DNA from 4 places in the Streptomyces sp. SS1-1 genome. Region 1 is predicted to be linked to each of the others. Evidence: riboswitches for the same ligand, from Rfam matches in the RefSeq annotation. Region 1 holds a riboswitch; each other region holds the start of a gene.
What was found. A riboswitch is a leader RNA that binds a small molecule or an ion and turns the genes downstream of it on or off. The one in region 1 is predicted to bind cobalamin.

Region 1 (7,128 bases):
GCAGCGCCTTCAGCACCGCCGGACCCAGTACGGCCGTCAGCACCACGGTCACGATCGCCCGCCCCAGGTCCCAGCCGAGCGACGTGGCCACACAGTAGGCGGCGAACCGCGCCAGATTGGCGAGCGGTCCCAGCTCCGGCGCCGGGGAGATCGTCGAGGTGTCCTTCGGCAGATACGGCCAGCCCGCCATGTTCATCACCGTGCCGTACGCGAAGGCGGCGAGGAAGCCGTACGCCGCCAGCAGCGCCACCTCCGCGCGGCCCCGCAGCCGCTCCGCGCCCGGCAGCAGCCCCGCGCCCATGGTGAACCAGCCCATCGACAGCATCTGGAACGGCAGCCACGGCCCCACCCCGCCCGTGAGCAGGGCCGACGCGAACATCGTCACCGAGCCCAGGACGAAGCCGAAGCCCGGACCCAGCACCCGCCCGCTGAGCACCATCAGGAAGAACATCGGCTCCAGCCCGGCCGTCCCCGCGCCGATCGGGCGCAACGCGGCCCCCGTCGCCGCGAGCACGCCGAGCATCGCCACCGCCTTCGGGCCGAGCCCCGACTCCGAGATCGTCGCCGCCACGACCGCGACCAGCAGCATCAGCAGCCCCGTGAACAGCCACGGCGCGTCCTGCGCGTGCGCGTTCACCTGGGAGTCGGGCACGGCGAGGAACGGCCAGCCGAGCGCGGCGGCCCCCACCGCGCCGACCAGCACGAGGGCCGCCACGGACCGTGGCCCCAGCCGGACGGGCCGGGTCCGGTTCCCGGTGCCGCTCATGACAGGGCCTCCTGGACCTGGCCGACGGTCAGCCACCGCCGCGGGGCGAGGATCTTGGTGACCTGCGGGGCGAACGACGGGGAGGACACGACGACCTCGGCGGTCGGACCGTCGGCGATCACCTCGCCCTCCGCGAGCAGCACCACCCGGTGGGCCAGCTCCGCCGCCAGCTCCACGTCGTGCGTGGCCAGCACGATGGCGTGCCCCTGCCCGGCGAGGTCCCGCAGCAGGGCGACGAGATGCGCCTTCGCCGCGTAGTCGAGGCCCCGCGTCGGCTCGTCCAGCAGGAGCAGCGGCGGCCGGGCCGTCAGGACGACCGCCAGCGCGAGCGTCAGCCGCTGGCCCTCGGACAGGTCCCGGGGGTGGAGGTCGTCCGGGACGCCCGGCAGCAGCCTGGACAGCAGCGCCCGGCAGGTGCCCGCCTCGGCCTCCGCGTCGGCGTCCGCCGCCGCGCACTCGCCGGCGACCGTGTCGGCGTACAGCAGGTCGCGGGGCTCCTGCGGGACGAGGCCGACGCGGCGGACGAGGTCGCGGGGCGCGGTGCGGTGCGGCACGGACCCGCCGGTCAGCACGGACCCGGAGGACGGCGTCACCAGGCCCACGAGGGCGTTGAGCAGGGTGGACTTCCCGGCGCCGTTGCGGCCCATGAGGGCGACCGTCTCGCCGGGGGAGACCGTCAGGTCCACCCGCCGCAGCGCCCGCACCCCGTCCCGGGTCACCGCGAGCGCCCGCACCTCGGCCGCGTACGGGGACGCGGGGGCCGCCTCGGCCGTGGCGCGGGAGCGGCCGAACCAGCGGCGGGCCGGGGGACGGACCGGCGGCGGGGCGGGCAGCTCGGAGCGCGCGGGTGCGGGCAGGACGTCGTGGTCGCCGAGGCGCTGCCGCAGGTCCGCCGCCCGGCGCCGGGCGTCCCGGACCGTCAGCGGCAGCGGGGACCAGCCCGCCAGCCGGCCCAGCGCCACCACCGGCGGGAACACCGGGGACATCGCCATGATCTCCGCCGGGTCGCCGAGGACAGGCGGTTCGCCCGGCGCCGGGAGCAGGACGACCCGGTCCGCGTACTGCACGACGCGTTCCAGGCGGTGCTCGGCCATCAGGACCGTCGTACCGAGGTCGTGGACCAGCCGCTGCAGAACGGCCAGAACCTCCTCGGCGGCGGCCGGGTCCAGCGCCGACGTCGGCTCGTCCAGGACCAGCACCCTCGGATGCGGGGTGAGGACCGAGCCGATCGCCACGCGCTGGCGCTGCCCGCCGGATAGGGTGGCGATGGACCGGTCGCGCAGATCGGCCAGGCCCAGCAGGTCCAGCGTCTCCTCGACCCGGCGCCGCATCACGTCCGGGGCCAGCCCCAGCGACTCCATGCCGTAGGCCAGCTCCTCCTCGACGGTGTCGGTCACGAAGTGCGAGAGCGGGTCCTGGCCCACCGTGCCCACCACGTCGGCGAGTTCACGCGGCTTGTGGGTGCGGGTGTCCCGGCCGGCCACCGTGACCCGGCCGCGCAGGGTGCCGCCCGTGAAGTGCGGCACGAGCCCGCTGACCGCGTTCAGCACGGTCGACTTGCCCACCCCCGACGGCCCGACGAGCAGCACCAGCTCCCCCTCGGGCACCACGAGGTCCACGCCGTCCACGGTGGGCGCGGCGGCCCCGTCGTAGGTCACGGAGACGTTCTCGAAGCGGATCACGACGACTCCTCGCGGGCGGCGGCACCGCGCGGCGCCGGCTTCCTCGGTGCGGGCTTCCTCGGTGCGGGGCTGACGAACGCCGGGAGCAGCCCGATCAGGACGGCCGCCGCCGGCCACAGCGGAAGGGCGGGCGCCACCAGCGGCACCACACCCGGGTTCAGGGCCCCCGGCTCACGGCTCGCCGCCAGGGTCAGCAGAGCGGCGACGGCCGCGCCGGACCCGGCGACCAGCCAGGCGCGCGGCCCCCAGCGGTCGGGCCGGTACCGGGTGCGCGGGGAGCGGCGCCCGCCCAGCCGCAGCCCCGCCAGCGCCGCCGCCAGACCGGCCAGCAGCACCGGCAGCCCGTAGGTGCCGCCCGCCGCGGTCAGCAGCCCGTACGTGCCCGCGCACACGCCGAGCAGCCCGCCCAGGGTGAGCGCGGCGGTCGTACGCCGCACCCGGACGGGGACGTCGGCGGTGCGGCCGTAGCCGCGCGCGTCCATCGCGGCGGCCAGCGCGACCGAACGCTCCAGCGCGCCCTCCAGCACCGGCAACCCGACCTGGACCAGGCCGCGCAGCCCCCGGTCGGGCCGCCCGCGCAGCCGCCGGGCGGCCCGCAGACGCTGCATGTCGGCGATCAGATGAGGGGCGTACGTCAGGGCCACGACCACCGCGACCCCCATCTCGTACAGGGCGCCCGGCAGGGACTTCAGCAGCCGCGCCGGGTTGGCGAGGGAGTTCGCCGCGCCCACGCAGATGAGCAGCGTGGCCAGCTTCAGACCCTCGTACAGGGCCCTGACCAGGGTCTCGGCGGTGACCCGGCCGCCCAGCCGGATGCCCTGCGCCCAGTCGGGCAGGGCCACCTCGGGCAGGGTGACGAGCACATGGGTGCCGGGGATGGGGGAGCCGAGGGCCACCGCGAAGAACAGCCGGATCACGAGGACGGCGAGGGCGAGCTTGACGAAGGCGCCGTAGGAACGGGCCCAGGGGGCGTCCGGGCGGCAGCTCGCCACCACATAGGCGGACGTCGCGGTGAGCAGGGCGAGCAGCAGCGGATTGGTGGTGCGGGTCGCCGCGGTGCCCAGCGCCAGCGCCCACACCCACCAGGCGCCGGGGTGCAGGGGGTCGCGAACGGCCCGCCCAGCGTCGGGCACGGCCGGGGAGGGGGCGACCGCCCCCTCCGGGCCACCCCCGCTCCGCGTACCGCCGCGCCCCCCTGCCATCAGCCGCGCCGCCGTCGTGCCTGCCAGACGGCCGCGCTCGCGAGGACCACGACCGCCGCCACACCGGCGACGAGACCGACCGACGCACCGCCCTCCGGGTCGTCGTCCGGCTCGGTGGCCGCCGTGCTCCCGGTGCCCGCCGGCTTCTCGCCCTGCGCGACCTGCTCCCCGCAGCCCTTGCGCGGGTAGCCGTCGATCGCGCACAGCAGGGCGTTGGAGTCGTACCGCAGCGGACCGGCGACGGCCGCCAGGGCGTCCGCGGTCGTGGCGTCCGGGTCGACCCGCGCGCAGACGGTGCGCCGGGCAGGCGGCCGCTCGCCCGACGGGGCGTCGGCGGCCGTACCGAAGTCCAGGACGAGCGCGACGCGCTTCTTGCCGTCCCGCGCGGGCGTACGGGCGCAGATCACCGAGAACTCGGCCGCGCCCCGGGGCCGCGTGGCGTCCTTCGAGTCCTCGCTCACGGCGAAGCGGAACCCCTGGACATCGCCGTCGTCGGGGCGGGACAGCGAGGGGCCGAGGGTGGCGTACGACCAGGAGTCGCCGTCACGGTCCCAGAACGACCAGTAGCGGTACCCGGCGGCCTGGGCGGCCTGGGCCGCGCCGGCCGTGAGGACCAGCGCGGCCAGCAGGACCGCGAGGGCGCGCCGGATCACGCCCGCCCGCCCTTGGTGCGGTGGCTCAGCAGGAAGCCGATGCCGACGCCGACGACGAGGAAGACACCGATGTACCACCAGACGCCGAACGGGCTGTCGTCGTCCTTGTCCTCCTGGGTGTCCGCGCTCTTCGCGGCCGCCTTCTGCGGGGCCGGGCCGGTCGCGTTCAGCTTCGCGACCAGGTCGGTGCCGCCGAAGGCGCGCGGGTCGGTGCCGGTGGCGTGCGCGGCGAAGATCAGCTGGGCGTAGGCGGCGGGGCCGTTCTGCGCGGCCCACGCGGCGGCGTTGCCCTCCAGCCACTTCAGGGGCTTCGCGGCGGCCCCGGCCCCGCCCTGCGCGGCGAGCGCGACGACCGCGTCGGCCGTGTTGCCGTAGTCCGGCTGGTCGTCGGCGCCGGGCAGAGCGGAGACCAGGTGCCCGTCCTTCGCGAGGACCCGCGTCAGATAGGCGGCGCCGTTGGCGGCGGCCTGCTCGGGGGAGCCGGCCTTCGCGCAGGTGGCGTCGGCCTTCTCGCCGGCGCTCGTGACGAGCCCCTTGCCGAGCGCGCCGATCACCCCGGCCGCGGTGGCGTCGGCGTTGGCGGCCAGCCTGCCCTTCTTGTCCGGCTGGTAGGCGAACGCGCCCGCGTCGTCGCCCTCGCAGGGCAGCGCGAGGGAGAGCAGGGCGTCGTACGGCGACTTGCCGTCCCTGGTCACCTCGGCCGGCTTCTCGCCGGCGGCGGCCAGCGCGCCGACGACGACCGACGTCGAGTTGGTGTCGCTGGCGCCGCCCGGGGTGTAGCCCCAGCCGCCGTCCTTGTTCTGCACGGACTTCAGCCAGGTGACGGCCTTGCCGGTGACGTCGTCGTGACCGCCGAGGGCCGTCAGGGCCTGCACGGCGGCGGCGGTGCTGTTGCTGTCGACCATCACCTTGGCGTCGCACGCCTTGGCGGTGTCGGCGCGGTAGGCGGCGAACGCCCCGTTCGCGCACTGCTGCCCGGTCAGCCAGTCCACGGCGGACGCGGCGGGCCGCACCTTCGCGGTGTGCTGGGCGAGCAGCGCGAGGGACTGGCGCCAGACCCCGTCGTACGTCGGGTCGGTGGTGCCGTACAGCCCCTCGGGGAGGGACGCCGACGGCGACGGGGACGGTGAGTCGGCGGCCATGGCGGGCGCGGCCGCGCCGAGCACGACGGTGGCGGCCAGGGCCGCTGCGCTGCGGCGGACGTTCATGATCGGCGGGTGCCCTCTCCCTGTGGGGAGCCGGACAGCACGGGAGGACCCCCCCGGGCGGCTCGGCTCCGTATACCTCGACGGTGCCGTGCTCCGGCAGGCTGCCGGGACACGTGAGCCGGTCACGTCCGTCCAGGGCGGTCCGGCTCACCGGCCTCGGACTCGCCCGCCACGGGGGGCGGGACGCGGGGACCGGATCACGGTTGCGGGTCAGCGCCGGAATTGCACCGGCTTTCCCCTGAACGGGTGAGTGATGACGACCGGGACACTGTACCCGGGGGTAGGGCGGGGTGGTGAGGTGGCTGGGGGGTGCCCGGTCGGCCTCGGCCCCGCGCACGGCCGTCGGCCGGGTGGTCACCACCTCGGCCTCACGGGTGTGGGACCTGCGCGGCACGTCCCGATCCCGGCACCGCGGCCGGGGGGATCGAGAATCCGATCACACTGCGCCTCAGATCGGCTCGGGGTCGAACTCCCAGCCCGATCGCCTCCACTCGCGCAGCGCCAGGGCGCGGGGATGGTCGGCGCCGAGCCGGGCGGTGAGGGCGCCCAGCACCTCCTCGCGCAGTCGCTCGGCGGCCTCGGTCTCCCCCAGCTCGTTCAGCACCACCGCGAGGTTGGCGGCGCAGACCAGGGGAGCGGGGTGCTGGTCGTCGTCGAGGACATCACGGATCCGGTCCAGCACCGACTCGTAGGTCGCGCGGGCGATCTCCCGCTGACCCAGCGCCGCCTGGGCGTTGGCCACGTTCATCCCGCACATCAGGGTGAACGGGTGGTCGTCGTCGAAGATCTCGGCGAAGGCCCGCGCCGCCTGCTCGGCGTGCGCCAGGGAGGAGGCCGCCTCGTTCGCCGAGCAGAGGAGCACGGCCAGGTTCGCGTAGCAGGCCGCGGTGTAGGGGTGCTGGTCGTGGAAGAAGCGACGGCAGTCGTCCAGGACCCGGCGGGCCAGTTCGAGGGCCTCCTCGGTACGGCCCTGGGCGCCCAGCGCGCCGGCCAGCCCCAGCTGGAGCAGCAGCCGGTTGGGTGACGCCGACCCCTCCTCGGCGGGGAGGGCGGCGAGCACCGCACGGGTCAGCTCCTCCGCCTCCTGCGCCCGCCCCAGCCGGCGCAGCGCGCCCGCCAGGGCCTTGCCGGCGTTGACCGTGGTGGGGGAGGACGGCCCGAACTGCCGGTTGTCGAGACAGCTCTGGTAGGTACGCCGCAACTGGTGCTCCGCGCCCGCGTAGTCACCGCAGTCCAGGAGATCGCGGGCGTGGCTGATCGTCGATTCCCGGGTGTACGCGTGCTCGGAACCGAGGATCTTCTTCCGCATCTCCATCGTCTTGCGGTCCAGCCGCAGGGCGTCCGCGTACTGCCCCAGCACCCGCAGGCAGACGGCGTAGTTGTTGGCCGCCACGAGGCTGCGCGGGTGGTCCTCACCGAACAGTTCGAAGAGCCGCTCGTAGTTCCGGCGGTCGCGTTCCGCGGCCTCGCTGTAGCGGCCCAGCCCCCGCAGGTCGGCGGCCACACCGCCCGAGGTCATGAGGATGTGGAGGTCGTCCGGGCTGTCCAGGACCGCCTCCTGGCGGCGCAGGACGTCCATGTCCATGTCCAGGGCTTCCTGATAACGGCCCTGTGCGC
Region 2 (7,128 bases), 2.7 Mb from region 1:
ATGGGGTTCCTGGCCGCGCGCTGGCGCAAGGCCGACAACGAGCACAGCCTCGACGAATGGGGCCTGGGCGGCCGGTCGTTCGGCACCTGGGTGACCTGGTTCCTGCTCGGCGGCGACCTGTACACCGCGTACACCTTCGTGGCGGTCCCGGCGGCGATCTACGCGGCCGGCGCGGCGGGCTTCTTCGCGGTGCCGTACACCATCCTGGTCTACCCGCTGATCTTCACGTTCCTGCCGCGGCTGTGGTCGGTGTCGCACAAGCACGGCTATGTGACGACCTCGGACTTCGTGCGCGGACGGTTCGGCTCCAAGAGCCTGTCGCTGGCCGTGGCGGTCACCGGCATCCTGGCGACGATGCCCTACATCGCGCTCCAGCTGGTCGGCATCCAGGCCGTCCTGGACGTGATGGGCGTCGGCGGCGGCGAGAGCACCAACTGGTTCGTCAAGGACCTGCCGCTGCTCATCGCCTTCGGCGTGCTGGCGGCGTACACCTACTCGTCGGGACTGCGCGCCCCCGCGCTGATCGCCTTCGTGAAGGACACGCTGATCTACATCGTCATCGCGGTGGCGATCATCTACATCCCGATCAAGCTCGGCGGCTTCGACGAGATCTTCGCCAAGGCGGGCGACGCCTTCGCGGAGCCGAACCCGAAGACGGGTGCCCCGCGCGGGGCGCTCACCCCGGGCGACGCGACCCAGTGGACGTACGCCACGCTGGCGCTGGGCTCCGCGCTCGCGCTGTTCATGTACCCGCACTCGATCACCGCGACGCTGTCCTCGCGCAGCCGTGAGGTGATCCGGCGCAACACCACGATCCTGCCGCTGTACTCCCTGATGCTGGGCCTGCTGGCCCTGCTGGGCTTCATGGCGATCGCGGCCGGGATCAAGGTGCAGAACGGGCAGCTGGCGATCCCGCAGCTGTTCGAGGACATGTTCCCGGCCTGGTTCGCGGGCGTGGCCTTCGCGGCCATCGGCATCGGCGCGCTGGTGCCGGCGGCGATCATGTCCATCGCGGCGGCGAACCTGTTCACCCGCAACATCTACAAGGACTTCATCAAGCCGGACGCCACGCCCGCCCAGGAGACCAAGGTCTCCAAGCTGGTGTCGCTGCTGGTGAAGGTGGGCGCGCTGGTCTTCGTCCTCACCATGGACAAGACGGTCGCCATCAACTTCCAGCTGCTGGGCGGAATCTGGATCCTGCAGACCTTCCCGGCCCTGGTCGGCGGCCTGTTCACCCGCTGGTTCCACCGCTGGGCCCTGCTGGCCGGCTGGGCGGTCGGCATGGTCTACGGCACGCTCGCCGCGTACGGGGTGGCGACCCCGGCGCAGAAGCACTTCGGCGGCTCCTCCAAGGAGATCCCGGGCATCGGTGAGATCGGCTACATCGGTCTGACGGCGTTCGTGCTCAACGTGCTGGTCACCGTCGTCCTGACGTTCGTCCTGAAGGCCGCGAAGGCCCCGGACGGCGTCGACGAGACGAAGCCGGAGGACTACACGGCGGACGCGGGCGACCCCGGCGTCCAGGTGGAACTGCCGCCGGCCACGGCGGGCTCGTCCCACTGAACCACCCGTGAGCGGCGGGCCGTCGGAGAGATCCGGCGGCCCGCCGCTGCGTGCGTACGGCACACTCGGCGGTATGGACATCGTGATCCGGCCGGCGGACCCCGGCGAGTACGGCCCTCTGGGCGAGATCACCGCACAGGCCTACCTCCAGGACGGCTTCCTCGACTTCGGCGAGGACGACGCCTACCTCGGCGAGCTGAAGGACGTGGCCAAGCGCGCGGCGGCCGCGCAGGTGCTCGTGGCCGTCGAGCACGGCCGCCTCCTCGGCGGTGTGACCTTCGTCCCCGAGGGCGGCCCGATGGCCGATCTGGCGGGCCCCGGCGAGGCGGAGATCCGTATGCTCGCCGTCGACCGCGCGGCCCGGGGCCGGGGCGCCGGCGAGGCGCTCGTGCGCGCCTGCGTCGACCGCGCCCGCGCCACGGCGGGCTGTGTGCGCGTGGTCCTCTCCTCCCAGCCCACCATGCACAGCGCCCACCGCCTCTACGAGCGGCTGGGCTTCGTCCGTACGCGGGAGCGGGACTGGAACCCGCTGCCGGAGCTCCTCGACCTCACGCTCGTGACCTACGAGTTGACGCTCTGACACCAGTACGCCACAACATCTAGGGGTGGCGCGGCAGGCGAGCACAAGATGTATGCTCATGCTCGCTGTCGCCGCAGGGGAATCCGGTGCGAATCCGGAACTGTCCCGCAACGGTGTACTTGTGCATGTCTCATGCGCTTCGTCAGTCCGAGGACCTGCCGACAGTGCGTCCCGGCCACCCGGCCGGTGCGCTCCGACGTCCGGGCCTCGTGGAATGGGCCGGTGGACGCGACGCCCCGTGCGCTCGTGAGCTGCCCCCTGCCCTCCGCAAGGCCCTGTGCCGAGCGAGGGAGAGCCTCACGTGACGATCGCGCCAGCCGAACCGGCCTCAGCGGCGGCCCAACCGGAGAACGACGGTCCCGGTGCCGCGCTGCTGCGGACCCTGACCGAGCTGACCGCCGACCTCCCCGACGCCGACCCCGGCCGGGTCGCCGCCGCCGCGCTGCGCGGCCGGTCCGCCCGGGCCGACGAGACGGAGTTGCGCGAGCTCGCCACCGAGGCGGCGGCCGGGCTCATCTCCGAGGACCCCGCGTACAGCAGGCTGGCCGCGCGGCTGCTCACCCTCTCCATCGCCGCCGAGGCGGCCTCGCAGGGCGTCACGACCTTCACCGGGTCCGTCGCGACCGGCCACCGCGAGGGCCTGATCGCCGACCGGACCGCCGCGTTCGCCCGCACGCACGCCGCCCGGCTCGACGCGCTCGTCGACCCCGCCGCCGACGACCGGTTCGGCTACTTCGGGCTGCGCACCCTGCACAGCCGCTATCTGCTGCGGCACCCGCACACCCGCAAGGTCATCGAGACGCCCCAGCACTTCCTGCTGCGGGTCGCCGCCGGTCTCGCCGCGGACGACAGCGCGGGGGCGGTGGACGAGGTCGCCGCGCTCTACCGGCTGATGAGCCGCCTGGAGTACCTGCCGTCCTCCCCCACGCTCTTCAACTCCGGCACCCGGCACCCCCAGATGTCGTCCTGCTACCTCCTGGACTCCCCCAAGGACGAACTGGACTCGATCTACGACCGGTACCACCAGGTCGCGCGCCTCTCCAAGCACGCGGGCGGCATCGGTCTGTCGTACTCCCGCGTCCGCGCCCGGGGTTCGCTGATCCGGGGCACCAACGGGCACTCCAACGGCATCGTGCCGTTCCTGAAGACACTGGACGCCTCCGTGGCGGCCGTGAACCAGGGCGGCCGGCGCAAGGGCGCCGCCGCGGTCTACCTGGAGACCTGGCACTCCGACATCGAGGAGTTCCTGGAGCTGCGGGACAACACCGGTGAGGACGCCCGCCGTACGCACAATCTGAACCTCGCGCACTGGGTGCCGGACGAGTTCATGCGCCGGGTCGAGGCCGACGGGACGTGGAGCCTGTTCTCCCCCGCCGACGTGCCCGAACTGGTCGACCTGTGGGGCGAGGAGTTCGACGCCGCCTACCGCGCGGCGGAGCGCGAGGGGCTGGCCCGCAAGACCCTCCCGGCCCGGGAGCTGTACGGCCGCATGATGCGCACCCTCGCGCAGACCGGCAACGGCTGGATGACCTTCAAGGACGCCGCCAACCGCACCGCCAACCAGACCGCCCTGCCCGGCCACGTCGTGCACTCCTCCAACCTGTGCACCGAGATCCTGGAGGTCACGGACGACGGGGAGACGGCGGTCTGCAACCTGGGCTCGGTCAACCTGGGCGCGTTCGTGCGGGACGGCGACATCGACTGGGAGCGCCTGGACGAGACGGTCCGCACGGCCGTCACGTTCCTCGACCGGGTCGTGGACATCAACTTCTACCCGACCGAGCAGGCCGGCCGTTCCAACGCCCGGTGGCGTCCGGTGGGCCTGGGCGCGATGGGCCTGCAGGACGTCTTCTTCCAGCTGCGGCTGCCCTTCGACTCCGCCGAGGCCAAGGCGCTGTCCACCCGGATCGCCGAGCGGATCATGCTCGCCGCGTACGAGGCGTCCGCCGGCCTCGCCGAGCGCGAGGGCCCGGTGCCGGCCTGGGAGAGGACGCGGACCGCGCGGGGTGTGCTGCACCCCGACCACTACGACGTCGAGCCGGCCTGGCCCGAGCGCTGGGCCGCGCTGCGCGAGCGGATCGCCACGACCGGGCTGCGCAACTCGCTGCTGCTGGCGATCGCGCCCACCGCCACGATCGCGTCCATCGCCGGTGTCTACGAGTGCATCGAGCCGCAGGTCTCCAACCTGTTCAAGCGCGAGACGCTGTCCGGCGAGTTCCTCCAGGTCAACTCCTACCTGGTGGAGGAGCTGAAGCGGCTCGGCGTGTGGGACGCCCGCACCCGCGAGGCACTGCGCGAGGCCAACGGCTCGGTGCAGGACTTCGCCTGGATCCCGGCGGACGTACGGGCGCTGTACCGCACGGCCTGGGAGATCCCGCAGCGCGGCCTGATCGACATGGCGGCGGCCCGCACCCCGTTCCTCGACCAGTCGCAGTCCCTGAACCTGTTCCTGGAGACGCCGACCATCGGCAAGCTCTCCTCGATGTACGCGTACGCCTGGAAGCAGGGGCTGAAGACGACGTACTACCTGCGCTCGCGCCCGGCGACCCGGATCGCCCGTGCCGCCCGCGCCACCGTCCCCGTCCAGCAGGTCACCGACCCCGACGCGGTCGCCTGCTCCCTTGAGAACCCCGAGTCCTGCGAGGCCTGCCAGTGATGTCCCGTACCCAGAACCTTCTCGACCCCGGCTTCGAGCTGACCCTGCGCCCCATGCGCTACCCGGACTTCTACGAGCGCTACCGGGACGCCATCAAGAACACCTGGACCGTGGAGGAGGTCGACCTCCACTCGGACGTGGCCGACCTCGCGAAGCTGACCCCGGCCGAACAGCACCTGATCGGACGGCTGGTGGCGTTCTTCGCGACCGGTGACTCGATCGTCGCGAACAACCTGGTGCTGACGCTGTACAAGCACATCAACTCCCCCGAGGCGCGGCTGTACCTCTCGCGCCAGCTGTTCGAGGAGGCCGTGCACGTCCAGTTCTATCTGACGCTGCTCGACACCTACCTCCCCGATCCGGAGGACCGGGCGGCGGCGTTCGCGGCGGTGGAGAACATCCCGTCGATCCGTGAGAAGGCCGAGTTCTGCTTCCGCTGGATGGACTCGGTCGAGAAGCTGGACCGCCTGGAGTCACAGGCCGACCGCCGGCGCTTCCTGCTCAACCTGATCTGCTTCGCGGCCTGCATCGAGGGCCTGTTCTTCTACGGCGCCTTCGCCTACGTCTACTGGTTCCGCAGCCGGGGCCTGCTGCACGGCCTGGCGACCGGCACCAACTGGGTGTTCCGCGACGAGACCATGCACATGTCGTTCGCGTTCGACGTGGTCGACACGGTCCGCAAGGAGGAGCCGGAGCTGTTCGACGACCGGCTCGGCCAGGAGGTCACCGACATGCTGAGGGAGGCCGTCGAGGCCGAGCTGCAGTTCGCGCGCGACCTGTGCGGTGACGGCCTCCCGGGCATGAACACCGACTCGATGCGGCAGTACCTGGAGTGTGTCGCCGACCAGCGGCTGACCCGCCTCGGCTTCGCCCCGGTGTACGGCTCCGAGAACCCCTTCTCCTTCATGGAGCTGCAGGGGGTTCAGGAGTTGACCAACTTCTTCGAGCGGCGCCCCTCGGCGTACCAGGTGGCGGTGGAGGGCACCGTCGACCTGGACGAGGACTTCTGAGTCCGGACCGCGTCGCGCTCCTGGGCCTCCCTGATCTGACGGTCGATACGGCGGTCGTGCACGATCCCGATCACCGAGGGGAGGACCAGGAGGACGAACATCCCGAGCACGACGGCCATGGCGAGCAGTGTCTGTGTCTGTTCCGTAGTCATGACACCACTGTCGCGCCGGACACTCCTGTCGAACAGTGGCAGGACTGCCGTGCACCCTCGATTTACTGCCATCCGCGAGGCACAATGGCAGCATGCTGAAGAACGTGGCGGCCGTCCTGCTCGACGGCGTACACCCCTTCGAACTCGGCGTGGTCTGCGAGGTGTTCGGCATCGACCGCAGCGACGAGGGCCTGCCCACGTACGACTTCGCGGTCGCCTCGGCCGAGGGGCCGACGCTGGGCACCCACGCCGGCGGGCTGACCCTGTCCACGCCGTACGGACTGGAGCGGCTGGAGGAGGCGGACCTGATCGCCGTGCCGGCCGGGAACGACTACCTCACCCGTGACTTCCCGCCCGAGCTGCTGGACGCCCTGGTCAGAGCGGTCGACCGGGGCGCCCGGGTGCTCAGCGTCTGCTCCGGCGTCTTCCTGCTGGGGGCGGCGGGGCTGCTCGACGGGCGGCGGTGCAGCGTGCACTGGCGGCACGCCGAGGAGCTGGCCCGGCGGCACCCCCGCACGACCGTCGAGCCCGACGTCCTGTACGTCGACGAGGGCCCGGTGATCACCAGCGCCGGCACCGCCGCCGGCATCGACGCCTGTCTGCACCTGGTGCGGCAGGAACAGGGCACGGAGATCGCCAACAAGATCGCCCGGCGCATGGTCGTGCCGCCGCACCGGGACGGCGGCCAGGCCCAGTACATCGAGCGGCCGCTGCCCGTCTCCTCGTGCGACACGGTCGGCGAGGTGCTGGCCTGGATGGAACGGCACCTCGACGAGGACCTCACCGTGGAGCAGCTCGCCGAGCGGGCGCTGATGTCCCCGCGGACCTTCGCCCGCCGCTTCCAGCAGGAGACCGGCACCACCCCCTACCGCTGGATCCTGCGGCAACGGGTCCTGCTGGCCCAGCACTTGCTGGAGGCGACGGACGAGACGGTGGACGCGATCGCCGGCCGGACGGGGTTCGGCACGGCGGCCGCGCTGCGCCACCAGTTCGTCCGGGCCCTCGGGACGACCCCGCAGGCGTACCGGCGGACGTTCCAGGGCCCAGAGGCCGCTAGCCGCGGGGCATCGTCCGCAGCCTGAGGTCGTGCGGGTGGAGGGTGATGCCGACCCGGGTGCCGTCCTTGGAGCCGGGGGCCTGCTCGAAGCGGTACGACGTCGCCAGCGA
Region 3 (7,128 bases), 530 kb from region 1:
CACGGTGAGCCGGGGTTCGGTGGGCAGCGGGCGGCCGGGGGTCGCCGTCAGGGCGGCGCCGCTGGCGAGCCGCCCGGCGGCGACGCTCGCGGCGCCGGCGGCCAGGGCCACGGAGACGGCTGCGGCCGTCGTTCGGACAGTGCGCACCCGTCCAGTGTCCGGAACGACCGGCCTGACGGCCAGTGGGAGGGCGGGGTGGGGTGACGTGCGCGCGGTCGCGCGGCCGGGCGGGGCGAGACCGCACGGGTGGCCGCCGGACACCAGTCCCGGGCGCGCCCCGCCTTCGCGGGCCGCTCCTCGCACGGCACGAGCCGGGCCCCGGCAAGGCGGGGTGACGAGCGCGCGACGAAGCAGCCGAGCCACGGAGCCGAGTGACTTGCGCGCCGCCGCGCGGCCGAGCGGAGCAAGACCGCACGCGTAGCCGCCGGACACCTACCCCGGGCGCACCCCGCCTCCACGGGCCGCTCCCCGCACGCGGCAAGCGGAACCCGGCGGAGCGGGGGTGAAGAGCTCGCGGCGAAGCAGCCGAGTGGCGCGCTGTGTGGACGAGCGCGCGGCCGAGCCGCAGGGCCGGGTGACGTGCGCGCGGCCGGGCGGCGTGAGACCGCACGCGCGGCCGCAGGACACCTGCCCCCGGCACTCCCCGCCTCCACGGGCCGCTCCCCGCACGTGACGAGCGGTGCGAGACCGTATGCCTGGCCGCCGGACACCTGCCCCGGGCGCGCCCCGCCTCCACCGCCCGCCCCTCGCACGGGCAGGCGGGCGGGTGGCGGGCCGAAGCGGGCCGCCGGGGCCATGGCGCCGCCGGAGGCGGGCGCACCCCGGCCCGTGCGGGAAAGGACGGCACCACGGCCGAGGTGACGGGCCGTCGGCGCCTGCCGGCCGGTCGTAGGGCGGTGCCCCCGGCCTGACGCCGGGGGCAGCAGGCGCCCGGGGCCGTCAGCCCTGTTGCCCGTATCCCTTCAGGCGCTCCCCCACCTCCGCCACCTGTTCCCCGGACAGGAGGGTCGGGGTCAGGCCCGGGACCGAGGAGGCCGTGAGCCAGACGCGGCACATCCATTCCAGTTGGGCCGTGCGGTCGTACGCCTGGTCCAGGGTGGCGCCGTGGGCGACGGTGCCGTGGTTGCGCAGGAGGCAGGCGGTACGGCCGGTGAGGGCCCGCAGCATGTTCTCGGCCAACTCCTCGGTGCCGTACGCCGCGTAGGGGGCGACCCGGACGGGTCCGCCGAGGGCCGCGGCCATGTAGTGGATCAGTGGGAGTTCGGGCACCAGGGTCGAGACGGCCGTCGCGTGGACGGCGTGGGTGTGCACGACGGCGCGGGCGTCGGTGGCGGCGTAGACGGCGAGGTGCATGGGCAGTTCGCTGGTCGGCACCAGGGTGCCCAGCACCTGCCGGCCGTTGAGGGCGACGCCCGTGACGTCCTGGGCGGTGAGCCGGTCGTACGGCACGCCGGACGGCGTGACCAGCACCGTGTCCCCCACCCGCACCGAGACGTTCCCGGACGTGCCGACCACGAGTCCGTCGGCGACGGTCCGGCGGGCCGTGGCGACCAGGGCCTCCCAGGCCGCCGCCTCCTCGGGCCGCACCGTGCGCCGGTTCGGGACGTCGCCGTCCCCCTGCTCCCACCGTTCGTCAGCCATGCGGCGATCCTGCCAGGCGCGGTGCGCGAAGTCGCCGGTGGATGGGGGCACTTCAGGGCGGAGGGGCGACCTCCGGGAGGGTGCATACCCCGACATACCGTCCGCTCCGGCCGCTTGGCCTGAGATCGATCGGAGTTCAACGATCTTCCGATAATCTCCGGGTGATTTGCCGCACACGCCACCATTCCGGGGGGAACCATGGCCCGTGCCCGCAAACCGTCCCGACTCGCCGTGTCCTGCGCGGCCGTGCTCGCGCTCACCGCCACCGCCGTCGCCGTCCCCGTCTCAGGAGCACCGGCCCCGCCCGCTGCCGCCGCCGCCGCCGGAAAGCCCCGAGGTCATGACGTCTCGTCGCACCAGAAGGACGTCGACTGGGCGGACAGCCGGGCGCGGGGCGCGCGGTTCGTCTACGTCAAGGCGACCGAGTCGCACACCTACCGCAACCCCTACTACGCCCGGCAGTACGACGGCGCCCGCGCCGCCGGCCTGGTGCGCGGCGCCTACCACTTCGCCCTGCCCGACCGGTCCTCGGGCCGTGCGCAGGCGGCGTTCTTCGTACGCAACGGCGGCGGCTGGCGGCCGGACGGCTGGACCCTGCCGCCCGCGCTCGACATCGAGTACAACCCGTACGGCTCGCACAAGTGCTACGGGCTGCCCAAGGCGGCGATGACCGCCTGGATCGGGGCGTTCAGCGACGAGGTGCGCCGGCTGACCGGCCGCCGCCCGGTGATCTACACCACCGCCCACTGGTGGAACACCTGCACCGGCGCCTCCCGCGCCTTCGCCGACCACCCGCTCTGGGTGGCCCGCTACGATGTCCCGGACCCCGGAACGTTGCCGTCCGGATGGCGCGCCTGGACCCTCTGGCAGTACGACAACGGCGGCGGCCTGCCGGGTGACCAGAATCTCTTCAACGGGTCCCTGACCCAGCTCAGGTCGTTCGCCCGCGGCGGCTGAACCGCGCCGCGCCCCGGCCGCGCCCCGGCCCCGCCCGGGCACCGCGGACGGGGGCCTTCCGTTCATAGGGGAAACCCTCCCTGCCGGACACCGCGCGGCCCGCCCCAGTTCACCTTCCGTTCACTCAGGTTTCCTACGTTCATCGAGCCAATGACCTCGAACGATTGCCTGGGTAAATGGAAAACTTCTCGCTGATCCTCGCGATCGTGGTGGTAACCGCGCTCGCGTTCGATTTCACGAACGGTTTTCACGACACCGCCAACGCGATGGCCACGACCATCTCGACCGGTGCGCTCAAGCCCAAGGTCGCGGTGGCCATGTCCGCCGTGCTCAACCTTGTAGGCGCTTTCCTCTCGGTGGAGGTCGCCAACACGATCTCCAAGGGTCTCGTCGACGAGACCGGCATCCGTCCCGAGGTCATCTTCGCCGCCCTGGTCGGCGCGATCCTCTGGAACCTCGTCACCTGGCTGGTGGGCCTGCCCTCCAGCTCGTCGCACGCCCTGATGGGCGGCCTGATCGGCGCCACCATCGCCTCGGCCGGCGTCGGCGCCGTCCACGGCGACGTGCTCGTCACGAAGGTCCTGCTCCCGGCCCTCGCCGCCCCGATCGTCGCGGGCGTCGCGGCCCTGCTGGCCACGCGGCTCACGTACACCCTCGGCAAGAAGGCGGACGGCGAGGCCGCGAAGAAGGGCTACCGCGCCGGCCAGATCGCCTCCGCGGGCCTCGTCTCCCTCGCCCACGGCACCAACGACGCCCAGAAGACCATGGGCATCATCACCCTCGCCCTGATCGCGGGCGGCGCCCTCGCCCCCGCCTCGGACCCGCCCACCTGGGTCATCCTCTCCGCCGGCCTGGCCATCGCGCTCGGCACCTACCTCGGCGGCTGGCGGATCATCCGCACCATGGGCAAGGGCCTCACCGACCTCCAGCCGCAGCAGGGCTTCGCCGCCCAGACCAGCGCCGCGACGGTCATCCTGGCCTCCTCCCACCTCGGCTTCTCCCTGTCCACCACGCACTCCGTGTCCGGTTCCGTGATGGGCGCCGGTCTCGGCCGCAAGGGCGGTGTGGTCCGCTGGTCCACGGCCACCCGGATGTTCGTCGCCTGGGCCCTGACCCTGCCGGCCGCCGCGCTGGTCGCGGCGCTCGCCGAGTACGTGACGGGCCTCGGCACCTGGGGCACCGCCGCCGTCGCGGTCTTCCTGATCGCCTCCAGCTTCGCGATCTGGCGGATCTCCCGCCGCGAGGTCGTCGACCACACCAACGTCACCGGCGACGAGGACGAGCCCGCCGGTGTGGTCACCACCGCCATCGCCGTCGTGACCCCGCCTCCCACGGGCACGGTGACCGACGACCTCTCCGTCACCCTCCCGGCACCGGCCCCCGGACCCGAGCCCACCAGGGCCGCGGTCTGACCCCCGGTCACCCCTCCCGGCAACACAAGGAAGCAGCATGAAGATCGACTGGGCGGCCCTCGGCTCCGTCTTCGGTGTCAGTCTCGTCGTCACGGTGGTCCTGGTGGCCCTGTTCACCCTCGGCATCGCGGGCCTCTCGCGCCGCGAACGGGCGGTCGCGCAGGGCGACTCGGCGGCGCTCGCGGTCACCGGCGCCTACGCGTGCTTCGCGGCGTGCACGGCGGCCGTGGCGTACGGCATCTACCTCATCGTGGCCTGACGTACGACGCGTGACTCCTGAGGTGCGTGACGGGACACCGTCGCGCACCTTCGGTGTGTGTGGGCCTGCGCACACTCTCCCGTCGCAGGTCACAGGCAAGTTGACGGCCGTCGCGACCCGTGGTGGACTTCCCAGGCCATGTACGGCGGCAGAAGAGGAAGCCGGTGCGAATCCGGCGCGGTCCCGCCACTGTCACCGGGGTAGTGACCCCCGGGAGCCAGGAACTCTCGCCGCCGGTCTCGTCGAACCAGGGCGTGGACACCCTGAGTGAGGACATCACGCGATGCTCGCCTGCCGATCGTCACGCAGTAGCAGTACCGGACCCCTGTCCGACGCCACCACCGGCTGAACCCCATGCGTGCCGAACGCGTCTTCGCGTACGGCGCCGCCGCCGGACTCCTCGGTGACCTGCTGCTCGGCGATCCACGCCGTGGGCATCCGGTCGCCGCGTTCGGACGTGCCGCGGGCGCCGTGGAACGGGTGTTGTGGCGCGACCACCGCGCCTGGGGTGTGCTCCACACCGCCGTGTGCGCCGGTGGCGCCGTGGCGGCCGCCGCGCTCGGCGCACGCGCCGTGCGCCCCTCCCCCGCCGCCTCCGTCGCCCTGACCGGCGCCGTCACCTGGGCCGTCGTCGGCGGCACCTCGCTGGCCCGGGAGGCCCGGGCGATCGGACGTGCCCTGGAGTCCGGGGACGTGGAGGCCGCGCGGGCGCGGCTGCCGCATCTGTGCGGCCGGGACCCGCAGGCGCTGGACGCCGACGGGATCGCGCGGGCCGTCGTGGAGTCCGTCGCGGAGAACACCTCGGACGCCGTGGTCGGCGCCCTCGTATGGGGGGCCGTCGCCGGGGTGCCGGGCCTCGCGGGGTTCCGGGCCGTCAACACGCTCGACGCGATGGTCGGGCACCGCTCCCCCAAGTACCGCCGCTACGGCTGGGCTTCGGCCCGTCTCGACGACGTCGCCGGCTGGCCGGGGGCCCGGCTGACCGCCGTACTGGCCGCCGTCGCCGGGGGCGACCCCCAGGGGGCCGTACGGGCGTGGCGGGCGGACGCGCACCGGCATCCCAGCCCCAACGCGGGCCCCGTGGAGGCGTCGTTCGCGGGCGCGCTCGGGGTGCGGCTCGGCGGGACGCTGTCGTACGGCGGGCGGGTGGAGCACCGGCCCGTGCTCAACGGGGCTGCCGGACGGGCCGTCGAGGTCGCCGACATCGAGCGGGCCGTGCGGCTGTCGCAGCGGGTCGGCGTGCTCGCCCTCGGGGTGTGCGCCGGGGCGCGGCTCCTGCTCGGGCGGCGCGCGGCGCGGGGACGTGCCGCGTGAAGGGCGGGCTGCTCGTCGCCGGTACGACCTCCGACGCGGGCAAGAGCGTCGTCACCGCCGGGATCTGCCGCTGGCTGGTCCGGCAGGGCGTGAAGGTCGCGCCGTTCAAGGCGCAGAACATGTCGCTGAACTCGTTCGTCACCCGCGAGGGCGCGGAGATCGGGCGGGCGCAGGCCATGCAGGCGCAGGCGTGCCGGATCGAGCCGACCGCGCACATGAACCCCGTCCTGCTGAAGCCGGGCGGGGACCGCAGCAGCCAGGTGGTGCTGCTGGGCCGGCCGGTCGGCGAGCTGAGCGCGCGCGGCTACCACGGCGGACGGCAGGAGCGGTTGCTCGGCACCGTGCTGGACTCCCTCGCCGAACTACGGGCCTCGTACGACGCGGTGATCTGCGAGGGCGCCGGTTCGCCCGCCGAGATCAACCTGCGGCGCACGGACATCGTGAACATGGGGATCGCGCGCGGTGCCCGGCTGCCGGTGCTGGTCGTGGGCGACATCGACCGGGGCGGAGTCTTCGCCTCGTTCTTCGGGACGGTGGCGCTGCTGGCGCGCGAGGACCAGGAGCTGGTCGCCGGGTTCCTCGTGAACAAGTTCCGCGGCGACGTCTCGCTCCTCGAACCCGGCCTGGACATGCTGCACGGCCTCACCGGGCGGCGGACGTACGGCGTGCTGCCGTTCCGGCACGGTCTCGGCATCGACGAGGAGGACGGCCTGCGGGTGTCGCTGCGCGGGGCGGTGCGCGAGTCCGAGGTGGCCGCCCCGGCCGGCGAGGACGTGCTGCGCGTCGCCGTGTGCGCGGTGCCGCTGATGTCCAACTTCACGGACGTCGACGCGCTCGCCGCCGAACCGGGCGTCGTCGTGCGGTTCGTGGACCGGCCGGAGGAGCTGGCCGACGCCGATCTGGTGGTGGTGCCCGGCACCCGCGGCACCGTGAAGGCGCTGCGCTGGCTGCGCGAGCGGGGGCTGGCACAGGCCCTGGTGCGGCGGGCCGCCGAGGGCCGTCCGGTCCTCGGGATCTGCGGCGGCTTCCAGGTCCTCGGCGAGCACATCGAGGACGACGTCGAGAGCCGCGCCGGTCATGTCGACGGCCTCGGCCTGCTGCCCGTGCGGGTGCGGTTCGCCCGCGAGAAGACCCTGACCCGGCCGTGCGGTGAGGCGCTCGGCGAGCGGGTCGAGGGCTACGAGATCCATCACGGGGTCGCCGAGGTCCTGGCGGGTGAACCCTTCCTGGACGGCTGCCGGGTCGGCCAGACCTGGGGCACCCACTGGCACGGCTCGCTGGAGTCGGACGCCTTCCGGCGCGCCTTCCTGCGGGAGGTGGCGGCCGCCGCGGGCCGCCGCTTCGTACCGGCGCCCGGCACCTCGTTCGCCGCGCTGCGGGAGGAGCAACTCGACCGGCTCGGCGACCTCATCGAACAGCACGCGGACACGGACGCGCTGTGGCGGCTCATCGAGTCGGGCGCGCCGCGAGGACTGCCCTTCATCCCCCCGGGAGCGCCCGCATGAGCACAGTGTTGTTGTTGTCGACCGCCGACACGGACCTGCT
Region 4 (7,128 bases), 3.8 Mb from region 1:
GTCGGGGCTCGTCGCGCCGCGCGGCGCCTCTTGAGGCCCCGCGCCGCCCTCGAAGGCCGCGAGAATCCGCTCGGCGGCCAGCGTCGCCGTCAACTCGCCGTCCCTGACCCGCTGTTCCAGCACGGGCGCCAGGGACCGGACCGCCGGGTCCGCGTGCAGCCGGCCCAGCAGCTCGTCGCGGACCATGGTCCACGTCCAGTCGACCTGCTGGTCCCGCCGCTTCGCGGCGAGCCGGCCCGTGGAGTCCAGCAGCGCCCGGTGCTGCTCCAGACGCTCCCACACGGCGTCCAGACCGATCGACTCCCGCCCGCTGCAGTGCAGCACGGGCGGCGTCCAGACGGCGTCCTTGCCGTGCATCAGACGCAGCGCGCCCGCCAGTTCACGCGCGGCCGCCTTCGCGTCCCGCTCGTGCGGGCCGTCCGCCTTGTTCACGGCGAGGACGTCGGCCAGCTCCAGCACGCCCTTCTTGATGCCCTGCAGCTGGTCGCCGGTGCGGGCCAGCGTCAGCAGCAGGAAGGAGTCGACCATGTTCGCCACGGCCGTCTCCGACTGGCCCACACCGACCGTCTCCACCAGCACCACGTCGTAGCCCGCGGCCTCCATCACCACGATGGACTCCCGGGTGGCCTTGGCGACCCCGCCGAGCGTCCCGGCCGTGGGGGAGGGGCGGATGAACGCCGCCGGATCGACCGCCAGCCGCTCCATCCGCGTCTTGTCGCCCAGGATCGACCCGCCCGTCCTGCTGGACGACGGATCGACCGCCAGCACCGCCACCCGGTGCCCGAGACCCGTCAGCATCGTCCCGAACGCGTCGATGAACGTGGACTTGCCGACGCCCGGCACCCCGCTGACCCCGATCCGCCGCGCCCGCCCGCTGTGCGGCAGCAGCTCGGTCAGCAGCCGCTGCGCCAGCACCCGGTGCTGCGGCCGCGTCGACTCGACGAGGGTGATGGCGCGTGCGACGATCGCCCGCTTCCCGTCGAGCACGCCCTTCACATACGCGTCGACATCGATCACAGCTCGTGCCCGAGTCCGTCCGCCAGCCGCCGCACCAGGTCGTACGCCGCGTCCGGGATGACCGTGCCGGGCGGGAAGACCGCCGCCGCGCCCATCTCGAGCAGCGTCGCGACGTCCTGCGGCGGGATGACCCCGCCGACCACGATCATGATGTCCTCGCGGCCCTCCTCGGCCAGCGCCTCCTTGAGGGCCGGGACGAGGGTGAGATGCCCGGCCGCCAGCGACGACACCCCGACGATGTGCACGTCCGCCTCGACGGCCTGCCGGGCCACCTCGGCGGGCGTCTGGAACAGCGGGCCGACGTCGACGTCGAAACCGAGGTCGGCGAACGCCGTCGCGATGACCTTCTGGCCGCGGTCGTGGCCGTCCTGGCCCATCTTCGCGACCAGGATGCGCGGGCGGCGGCCCTCGGCCTCCTCGAAGTCGGACACGAGGGTGCGGGTGCGGTCCACGGCGGGCGACTCCCCGGCTTCGTTGCGGTACACGCCGGTGATGGTACGGATCTGGCTCGCGTGCCGCCCGTACACCTTCTCCAGGGCGTCGGAGATCTCGCCGACGGTGGCCTTCGCGCGGGCCGCGTCCACGGCCAGCTCCAGCAGGTTGCCCTCGCCGTCGGCGGCCCGGGTGAGCGCGTCCAGCGCGTCCCGGCAGGCCGTCTCGTCACGCTCCTCGCGCAGCCGCCGCAGCTTGGCGATCTGCTGCGCGCGCACCGAGGAGTTGTCGACCTTCAGCACGTCGATCTGCTCGTCGCTGTCGACGCGGTACTTGTTGACGCCGATGACCGGCTGGCGCCCGGAGTCGATGCGCGCCTGGGTGCGGGCCGCCGCCTCCTCGATGCGCAGCTTGGGGATGCCGGCGTCGATCGCCTTGGCCATGCCGCCGGCCGCCTCGACCTCCTGGATGTGCTGCCAGGCGCGGCGCGCGAGGTCGTACGTCAGCTTCTCCACGTAGGCGCTGCCGCCCCACGGGTCGATGACCCGGGTGGTGCCCGACTCCTGCTGGAGCAGCAGCTGGGTGTTGCGGGCGATGCGCGCCGAGAAGTCGGTCGGCAGGGCCAGCGCCTCGTCGAGCGCGTTGGTGTGCAGCGACTGCGTGTGCCCCTGCGTCGCCGCCATCGCCTCGACACAGGTGCGCGTGACGTTGTTGAACACGTCCTGCGCGGTCAGCGACCAGCCCGACGTCTGCGAATGGGTGCGCAGCGACAGCGACTTGGAGTTCTTCGGGTCGAACTGCTTCACCAGCTTCGCCCACAGCAGGCGCGCGGCGCGCAGCTTGGCGACCTCCATGAAGAAGTTCATGCCGATCGCCCAGAAGAACGACAGCCGGGGCGCGAACGCGTCGACGTCCAGGCCCGCTTCCCGTCCGGCCCGGATGTACTCGACGCCGTCCGCGAGCGTGTACGCCAGCTCCAGGTCGGCCGTCGCCCCGGCCTCCTGAATGTGGTAGCCGGAGATGGAGATCGAGTTGTAGCGGGGCATCCGCTGCGAGGTGTACGCGAAGATGTCGGAGATGATCCGCATCGACGGCTTCGGCGGATAGATGTAGGTGTTGCGGACCATGAACTCCTTCAGAATGTCGTTCTGAATGGTCCCGGCCAGCTTCTCGGGCGGTACGCCCTGCTCCTCCGCCGCCACGATGTACAGCGCGAGCACGGGCAGCACCGCGCCGTTCATCGTCATCGACACCGTCATCTTGTCCAGCGGGATCCCGTCGAACAGCTGCCGCATGTCGTAGATCGAGTCGATCGCCACGCCCGCCATGCCGACGTCGCCGGTCACCCGAGGGTGGTCGCTGTCGTAGCCGCGGTGCGTCGGCAGGTCGAAGGCGACCGACAGGCCCTTCTGGCCGGCCGCCAGATTGCGCCGGTAGAACGCGTTGGACTCCTCGGCGGTGGAGAAGCCCGCGTACTGGCGGATCGTCCAGGGCTGGTTGACGTACATCGTCGGGTACGGGCCGCGCAGATACGGCGCCACACCCGGGTAGGTGCCCAGGAAGTCCAGGCCCTCCAGGTCACGCCCGGTGTACAGCGGCTTGACCGCGATGCCCTCCGGCGTCTCCCACGACGGATCGTCCCCGCCGGTGGCCTGCTTGACGGCCGTACGCCACTCGTCGGAGCCGCCCGCCGCGGCCGGGGTCCCCAGTTCGATCCCGGTGAAGTCGGGGATTCCCATCAGGACACTCCCATGCGGTCGAGGGTGGCGGACAGGACGGCGACGGCGTCACAGCCCGCGAAGACATGGCCGTCGACGCCGGGGTGGTCCCCGGGCCGCCCGGCGAGGAACACGTGCGCGGCACCGGCCGCCTTCAGCCGTCCGGCGACCTCGGCGGCCTGCTCCTCGTACACGGCGTCGCTGGAGCACAGGCACGCCTCGGTGGCGCCGCTCTCCTCGAAGGTGCCCTCGGTGACGGGCTCGATGCCGCCGGCCTGGAAGAGGTTGGAGGCGAAGGTCAGCCGCGCGGTGTGGGCGGCGGCCGGGCCGAGCGCGGCCAGGTAGATCCGGGGCCGGGCGCCGGTCGCCGCGAGGTGCGCGTCGGAGCGGGCGCGCAGCGCCTCGTACGTCTCGTCGCGCCGCACGCGCGGCAGGCCCCCGGACGGCGGCTCGGGCGCGGGCTCGCGCACCACGGGCTGCTCGGCGAGGTTCGGGAACTCGCTGACGCCGGTGACCGGTTCGCGGCGCTTGGCCAGCTTTCCGGTGCGGGCCTCCCAGGTGGCGGCGAGGTCGTCGCCCAGCCGCCCCGAGCGCAGGGCGGCGGCCTGGCCGCCCGCCCGCTCGATCCGCTGGAAGAACTCCCAGCCCGCGTGGGCCAGTTCGTCCGTGAGCCGCTCCACGTACCAGGAGCCGCCCGCCGGGTCGATGACCCGGGCCAGGTGGGACTCCTCGATGAGGATGGTCGAGGTGTTGCGGGCGATGCGCCGCGCGAACGCGTCGGGCAGGCCCAGCGCGTGGTCGAAGGGCAGCACCGTCACCGAGTCGGCGCCGCCGACACCGGCCGCGAGCGTGGCGACCGTGGTGCGCAGCATGTTCACCCACGGGTCGCGGCGCGTCATCATCACCGGCGAGGTGACGGCGTGCTGCACCTGGGCGGAGGTCGCCCCGGACACCTCGGTCACCCGGGCCCACAGGCGGCGCGCCGCCCGCAGCTTGGCGATGGTGAGGAACTGGTCGGCGGTGGCCGCGTAGCGGAACTCCAGCTGCGCGGCGGCCTGTTCGACCGTCAGCCCGGCCTCGGTCAGCTCCCGCAGATACGCCACACCGGTCGCCAGGGAGGCGCCGAGCTCCTGCGCGGCCGAGCCGCCGGCCTCGTGGTACGGCAGCGCGTCCACGGTCAGGGCCCTGAGCCCGGGGTACTCCTCGGCGCACCGCCGGGCCAGCGCGGCGGCCGGCGCGAACGGCAGGGACGTGCCGGTGCGGGCCTCGTGGCCGAGCGGGTCGGCGCCGAGGTTGCCGCGCGCCGCGTCCTTCGCGACGCCACGCTCGTCGTACAGGGCGAGCAGGGCGTGCGCGGCGGCCTCCGTGTCGGCGCCCGCGTCCAGGACGACCGGGGCGAGGTCGAGGTAGACGCCGTCGAGGGCGCCGCGGAGGGAGGAGACCGGGATGCCGGCCTCGCCGAGGACCAGCCAGAGCGAGGTGACGCCGTTCTCCAGGTCCGCCAGCACCACGCCGTCCGCGGCCGTGGTGTGCCGCTGCCGTACGTCCCAGCCGCCGGCCGTGTTGCCCTCGGGGCGACCGCCCCGGACGAACGGGGCGAAGCCGGGCAAGCCGGGGTCGGGCGCGGCGTCACGCGCGGTGTACAGGGGGCGGGAGCGCATCCCGTCCTCGAGTGCGGTGGACAGGGCGTCCTCGGCAGCCGTACCCGACACATCCTTGCCCGCCTTGCGCAGCACACCTTCCACCAGGTGTCGCCACTGCTCATGGGTTGCGTCAGGGAACTCGGCGGCCAGCGAGAGCCCGTCGTCAGGCAGGACCGTCATGCTCGGATGCTAGGTCAGATCGCCAAAGGAGCAGCAGGGGGCACGGCTGTGACCTTGCCCTCTTCCAGATTGTGACCTGCGTCTCCGCGCCCTTGCGAGGCCCGCTCGAGCACGCCGAACGGGCGTCCGCGCACCCCGACTTGATAGCCTCGCCGAGCTGGTCGCGCCCCTTCTCCGGGGCCAGGGAATCCGGTGCGAATCCGGAACTGACGCGCAGCGGTGAGGGGGACGGGCGGGGCAGGCACGCCACTGGGAGACCGGGAAGGCGCCCCGCCGGGACGAACCCGAGTCCGAAGACCTGCCGGCACCTCCGCGCCCCCGGGCGGGGAGGACGTCCACAGGCCGGCTCCGCGTACGAGCCCCGACCCGAAGGCAGCCATGCCCGTGCTCCCGCCCCCGCCCCAGCCGTCGTCCGAGCCGCCGCCCGCGGACCGGCGTCCCCCGGCCGCGCCCTGCCGGGTCGTGCTCTGCCGGGACTGCTGCTGCGGCAGCCCGAAGGTGACCGGTGTCGACCACGAGCGCCAGACCGCCCGGCTGAGGGAGAGCGTTCCGGTGCGTGTCTCCGACTGCCTCGACGTCTGCGACCACGCCAATGTGGTCGTCGTCCAGCCCTCCGCCGCGGCACGGGCGGCGGGCGCCCGCCCGGTCTGGCTCGGCCTCGTCAACGACCCCGACGCCACCGAGGACGTCATCGCCTGGGTCCGGGCGGGCGGCCCCGGCGTCGCCCCCTGCCCCGAGATCCTCGGCCTCCACGCCTTCCCGCCGCCCTCGTCCCGCGCCTCCGGAAAGGGCTGACCGTCCGCGCGCCGCGTGGAGGGCTCAGGCCCGCCCCTGCGGGTACGGGTTCAGGCCTCGCTCTTGCGGCGGCGTGAAGCGGCCGAGCGGGGCGGGGTCGCCCGCATGTGGTCGCGCACCGGCCGCAGCAGGCCGGCGAGCGTCCTGACGTCGTCGGCCGAGAGCGGCGCGAACAGCAGCCCGCTGACCACCTCGATGTGCCCCGGCAGCACCTTCGCGAGCAGCTCGCGCCCGGCGTCGGTGAGGGTCACGGTGATGCTGCGCTCGTCGTCCGGTGAGGGGGCGCGGACGACCAGGCCCTCCCTCTCCAGCAGACCCACCTGGTACGTCAGGCCGCTGCGGCTGTAGACGACGCCGTCGGCCAGGTCGGTCATGCGGTGACTGCCCGTGGGCGCGTCCCCGAGCCGGGCCAGCAGCTGGAACTGCACGTAACTGAGCCCGCCGCTCTCCCGCAACTGCTGCTCGACAGCGTGCCGCAGCAGGCTGGTCACCTCGATGAGGTCGAAGTAGGTGCCGAGCTGCACGGGGTCGAGTGACGGCGGCGAATCAGGCATGGCCGGAGTCTACTGCTCACCCTCACTTGCTTCGAATTCGAAGCAGGTGTAGCGTCGACGCCAGTTACTTCGAATTCGAAGCAACCTTCACGATCGAAGATCACGACGAAGGTGAGAACCGTGATGAAGGCAGTGCGTTTCCACGAGTACGGCGAGCCCGGCGTCCTGCGCCACGAGGACGTGGAGCAGCCCGTCCCCGGCCCCGGCCAGGCCCGCGTCCGCGTCGCCGCGACCTCCTTCAACCCCGTCGACGCCAACATCCGCGCCGGCTTCATGCGCGGCCCCATCCCGGTGGAGCTGCCCCACACCCCCGGCATCGACGTCGCCGGCACGGTCGACGCGCTGGGCGAGGGGGTGGACGGCCTCACGGTCGGCGACGAGGTCGTCGGCTTCCTGCCGATGGACGGCGCCGGAGCCGCCGCCGAGTACGTCCTCGCACCGGCGGACGTCCTCGCGCCGGCACCGAAGAGCGTCCCCCTGGCGGACGCCGCCGCCCTTCCGGTCGTGGGCCTCACCGCGTACCAGGCCCTGTTCGACCACGGCGGGCTGACGGCCGGGCAACGCGTCCTGATCAACGGGGCGGGCGGCGCCGTCGGCGGCTACGCGGTACAGCTGGCGAAGAACGCCGGCGCCCACGTCATCGCCACGGCCGGCCCGCGCAGCGCCGAGGCGGTCGCCTCCGCGGGCGCCGACGAGATCGTCGACCACACCATCACCGGCGTCACCTCGGCGGTGACGGAACCGGTCGACCTCGCGCTCAACCTCGCCCCGGTCGAACCGGCCGACCTG

Region 2: linked by a shared signal. The riboswitch ahead of F8R89_RS23465 (ribonucleoside-diphosphate reductase subunit alpha) and the one ahead of F8R89_RS10800 (prenyltransferase/squalene oxidase repeat-containing protein) in region 1 are both predicted to bind cobalamin.
Region 3: linked by a shared signal. The riboswitch ahead of F8R89_RS08410 (cobalamin biosynthesis protein) and the one ahead of F8R89_RS10800 (prenyltransferase/squalene oxidase repeat-containing protein) in region 1 are both predicted to bind cobalamin.
Region 4: linked by a shared signal. The riboswitch ahead of F8R89_RS28630 (hypothetical protein) and the one ahead of F8R89_RS10800 (prenyltransferase/squalene oxidase repeat-containing protein) in region 1 are both predicted to bind cobalamin.

Annotation. Positions count from the first base shown of each region.
Region 1 covers NZ_WBXN01000004.1:2,107,433-2,114,560, reverse strand. Annotated here, with positions in the region: gene F8R89_RS10820 (ECF transporter S component) at 1-766, opposite strand, end outside; gene F8R89_RS10815 (ABC transporter ATP-binding protein) at 763-2,448, opposite strand; gene F8R89_RS10810 (energy-coupling factor transporter transmembrane component T) at 2,445-3,650, opposite strand; gene F8R89_RS10805 (SCO2322 family protein) at 3,650-4,303, opposite strand; gene F8R89_RS10800 (prenyltransferase/squalene oxidase repeat-containing protein) at 4,300-5,511, opposite strand; cobalamin riboswitch at 5,629-5,791, opposite strand; gene fxsT (FxSxx-COOH system tetratricopeptide repeat protein) at 5,960-7,128, opposite strand, start outside.
Region 2 covers NZ_WBXN01000004.1:4,784,079-4,791,206, reverse strand. Annotated here, with positions in the region: gene mctP (monocarboxylate uptake permease MctP) at 1-1,563, shown strand, start outside; gene F8R89_RS23470 (GNAT family N-acetyltransferase) at 1,637-2,143, shown strand; cobalamin riboswitch at 2,189-2,321, shown strand; gene F8R89_RS23465 (ribonucleoside-diphosphate reductase subunit alpha) at 2,445-4,799, shown strand; gene F8R89_RS23460 (ribonucleotide-diphosphate reductase subunit beta) at 4,799-5,809, shown strand; gene F8R89_RS23455 (hypothetical protein) at 5,722-5,961, opposite strand; gene F8R89_RS23450 (GlxA family transcriptional regulator) at 6,054-7,043, shown strand; gene F8R89_RS23445 (cytochrome P450) at 7,015-7,128, opposite strand, start outside.
Region 3 covers NZ_WBXN01000004.1:1,579,440-1,586,567, forward strand. Annotated here, with positions in the region: gene F8R89_RS08385 (alpha/beta hydrolase family protein) at 1-147, opposite strand, end outside; gene F8R89_RS08390 (class II aldolase/adducin family protein) at 940-1,641, opposite strand; gene F8R89_RS08395 (lysozyme) at 1,840-2,598, shown strand; gene F8R89_RS08400 (inorganic phosphate transporter) at 2,775-4,010, shown strand; gene F8R89_RS08405 (hypothetical protein) at 4,048-4,269, shown strand; cobalamin riboswitch at 4,365-4,517, shown strand; gene F8R89_RS08410 (cobalamin biosynthesis protein) at 4,624-5,583, shown strand; gene F8R89_RS08415 (cobyric acid synthase) at 5,580-7,088, shown strand; gene cobN (cobaltochelatase subunit CobN) at 7,085-7,128, shown strand, end outside.
Region 4 covers NZ_WBXN01000004.1:5,953,631-5,960,758, forward strand. Annotated here, with positions in the region: gene meaB (methylmalonyl Co-A mutase-associated GTPase MeaB) at 1-1,017, opposite strand, end outside; partial or broken gene F8R89_RS28610 (response regulator transcription factor) at 1-34, shown strand, start outside; gene scpA (methylmalonyl-CoA mutase) at 1,014-3,188, opposite strand; gene F8R89_RS28625 (methylmalonyl-CoA mutase family protein) at 3,188-4,990, opposite strand; cobalamin riboswitch at 5,132-5,311, shown strand; gene F8R89_RS28630 (hypothetical protein) at 5,369-5,785, shown strand; gene F8R89_RS28635 (MarR family winged helix-turn-helix transcriptional regulator) at 5,836-6,339, opposite strand; gene F8R89_RS28640 (NADP-dependent oxidoreductase) at 6,463-7,128, shown strand, end outside.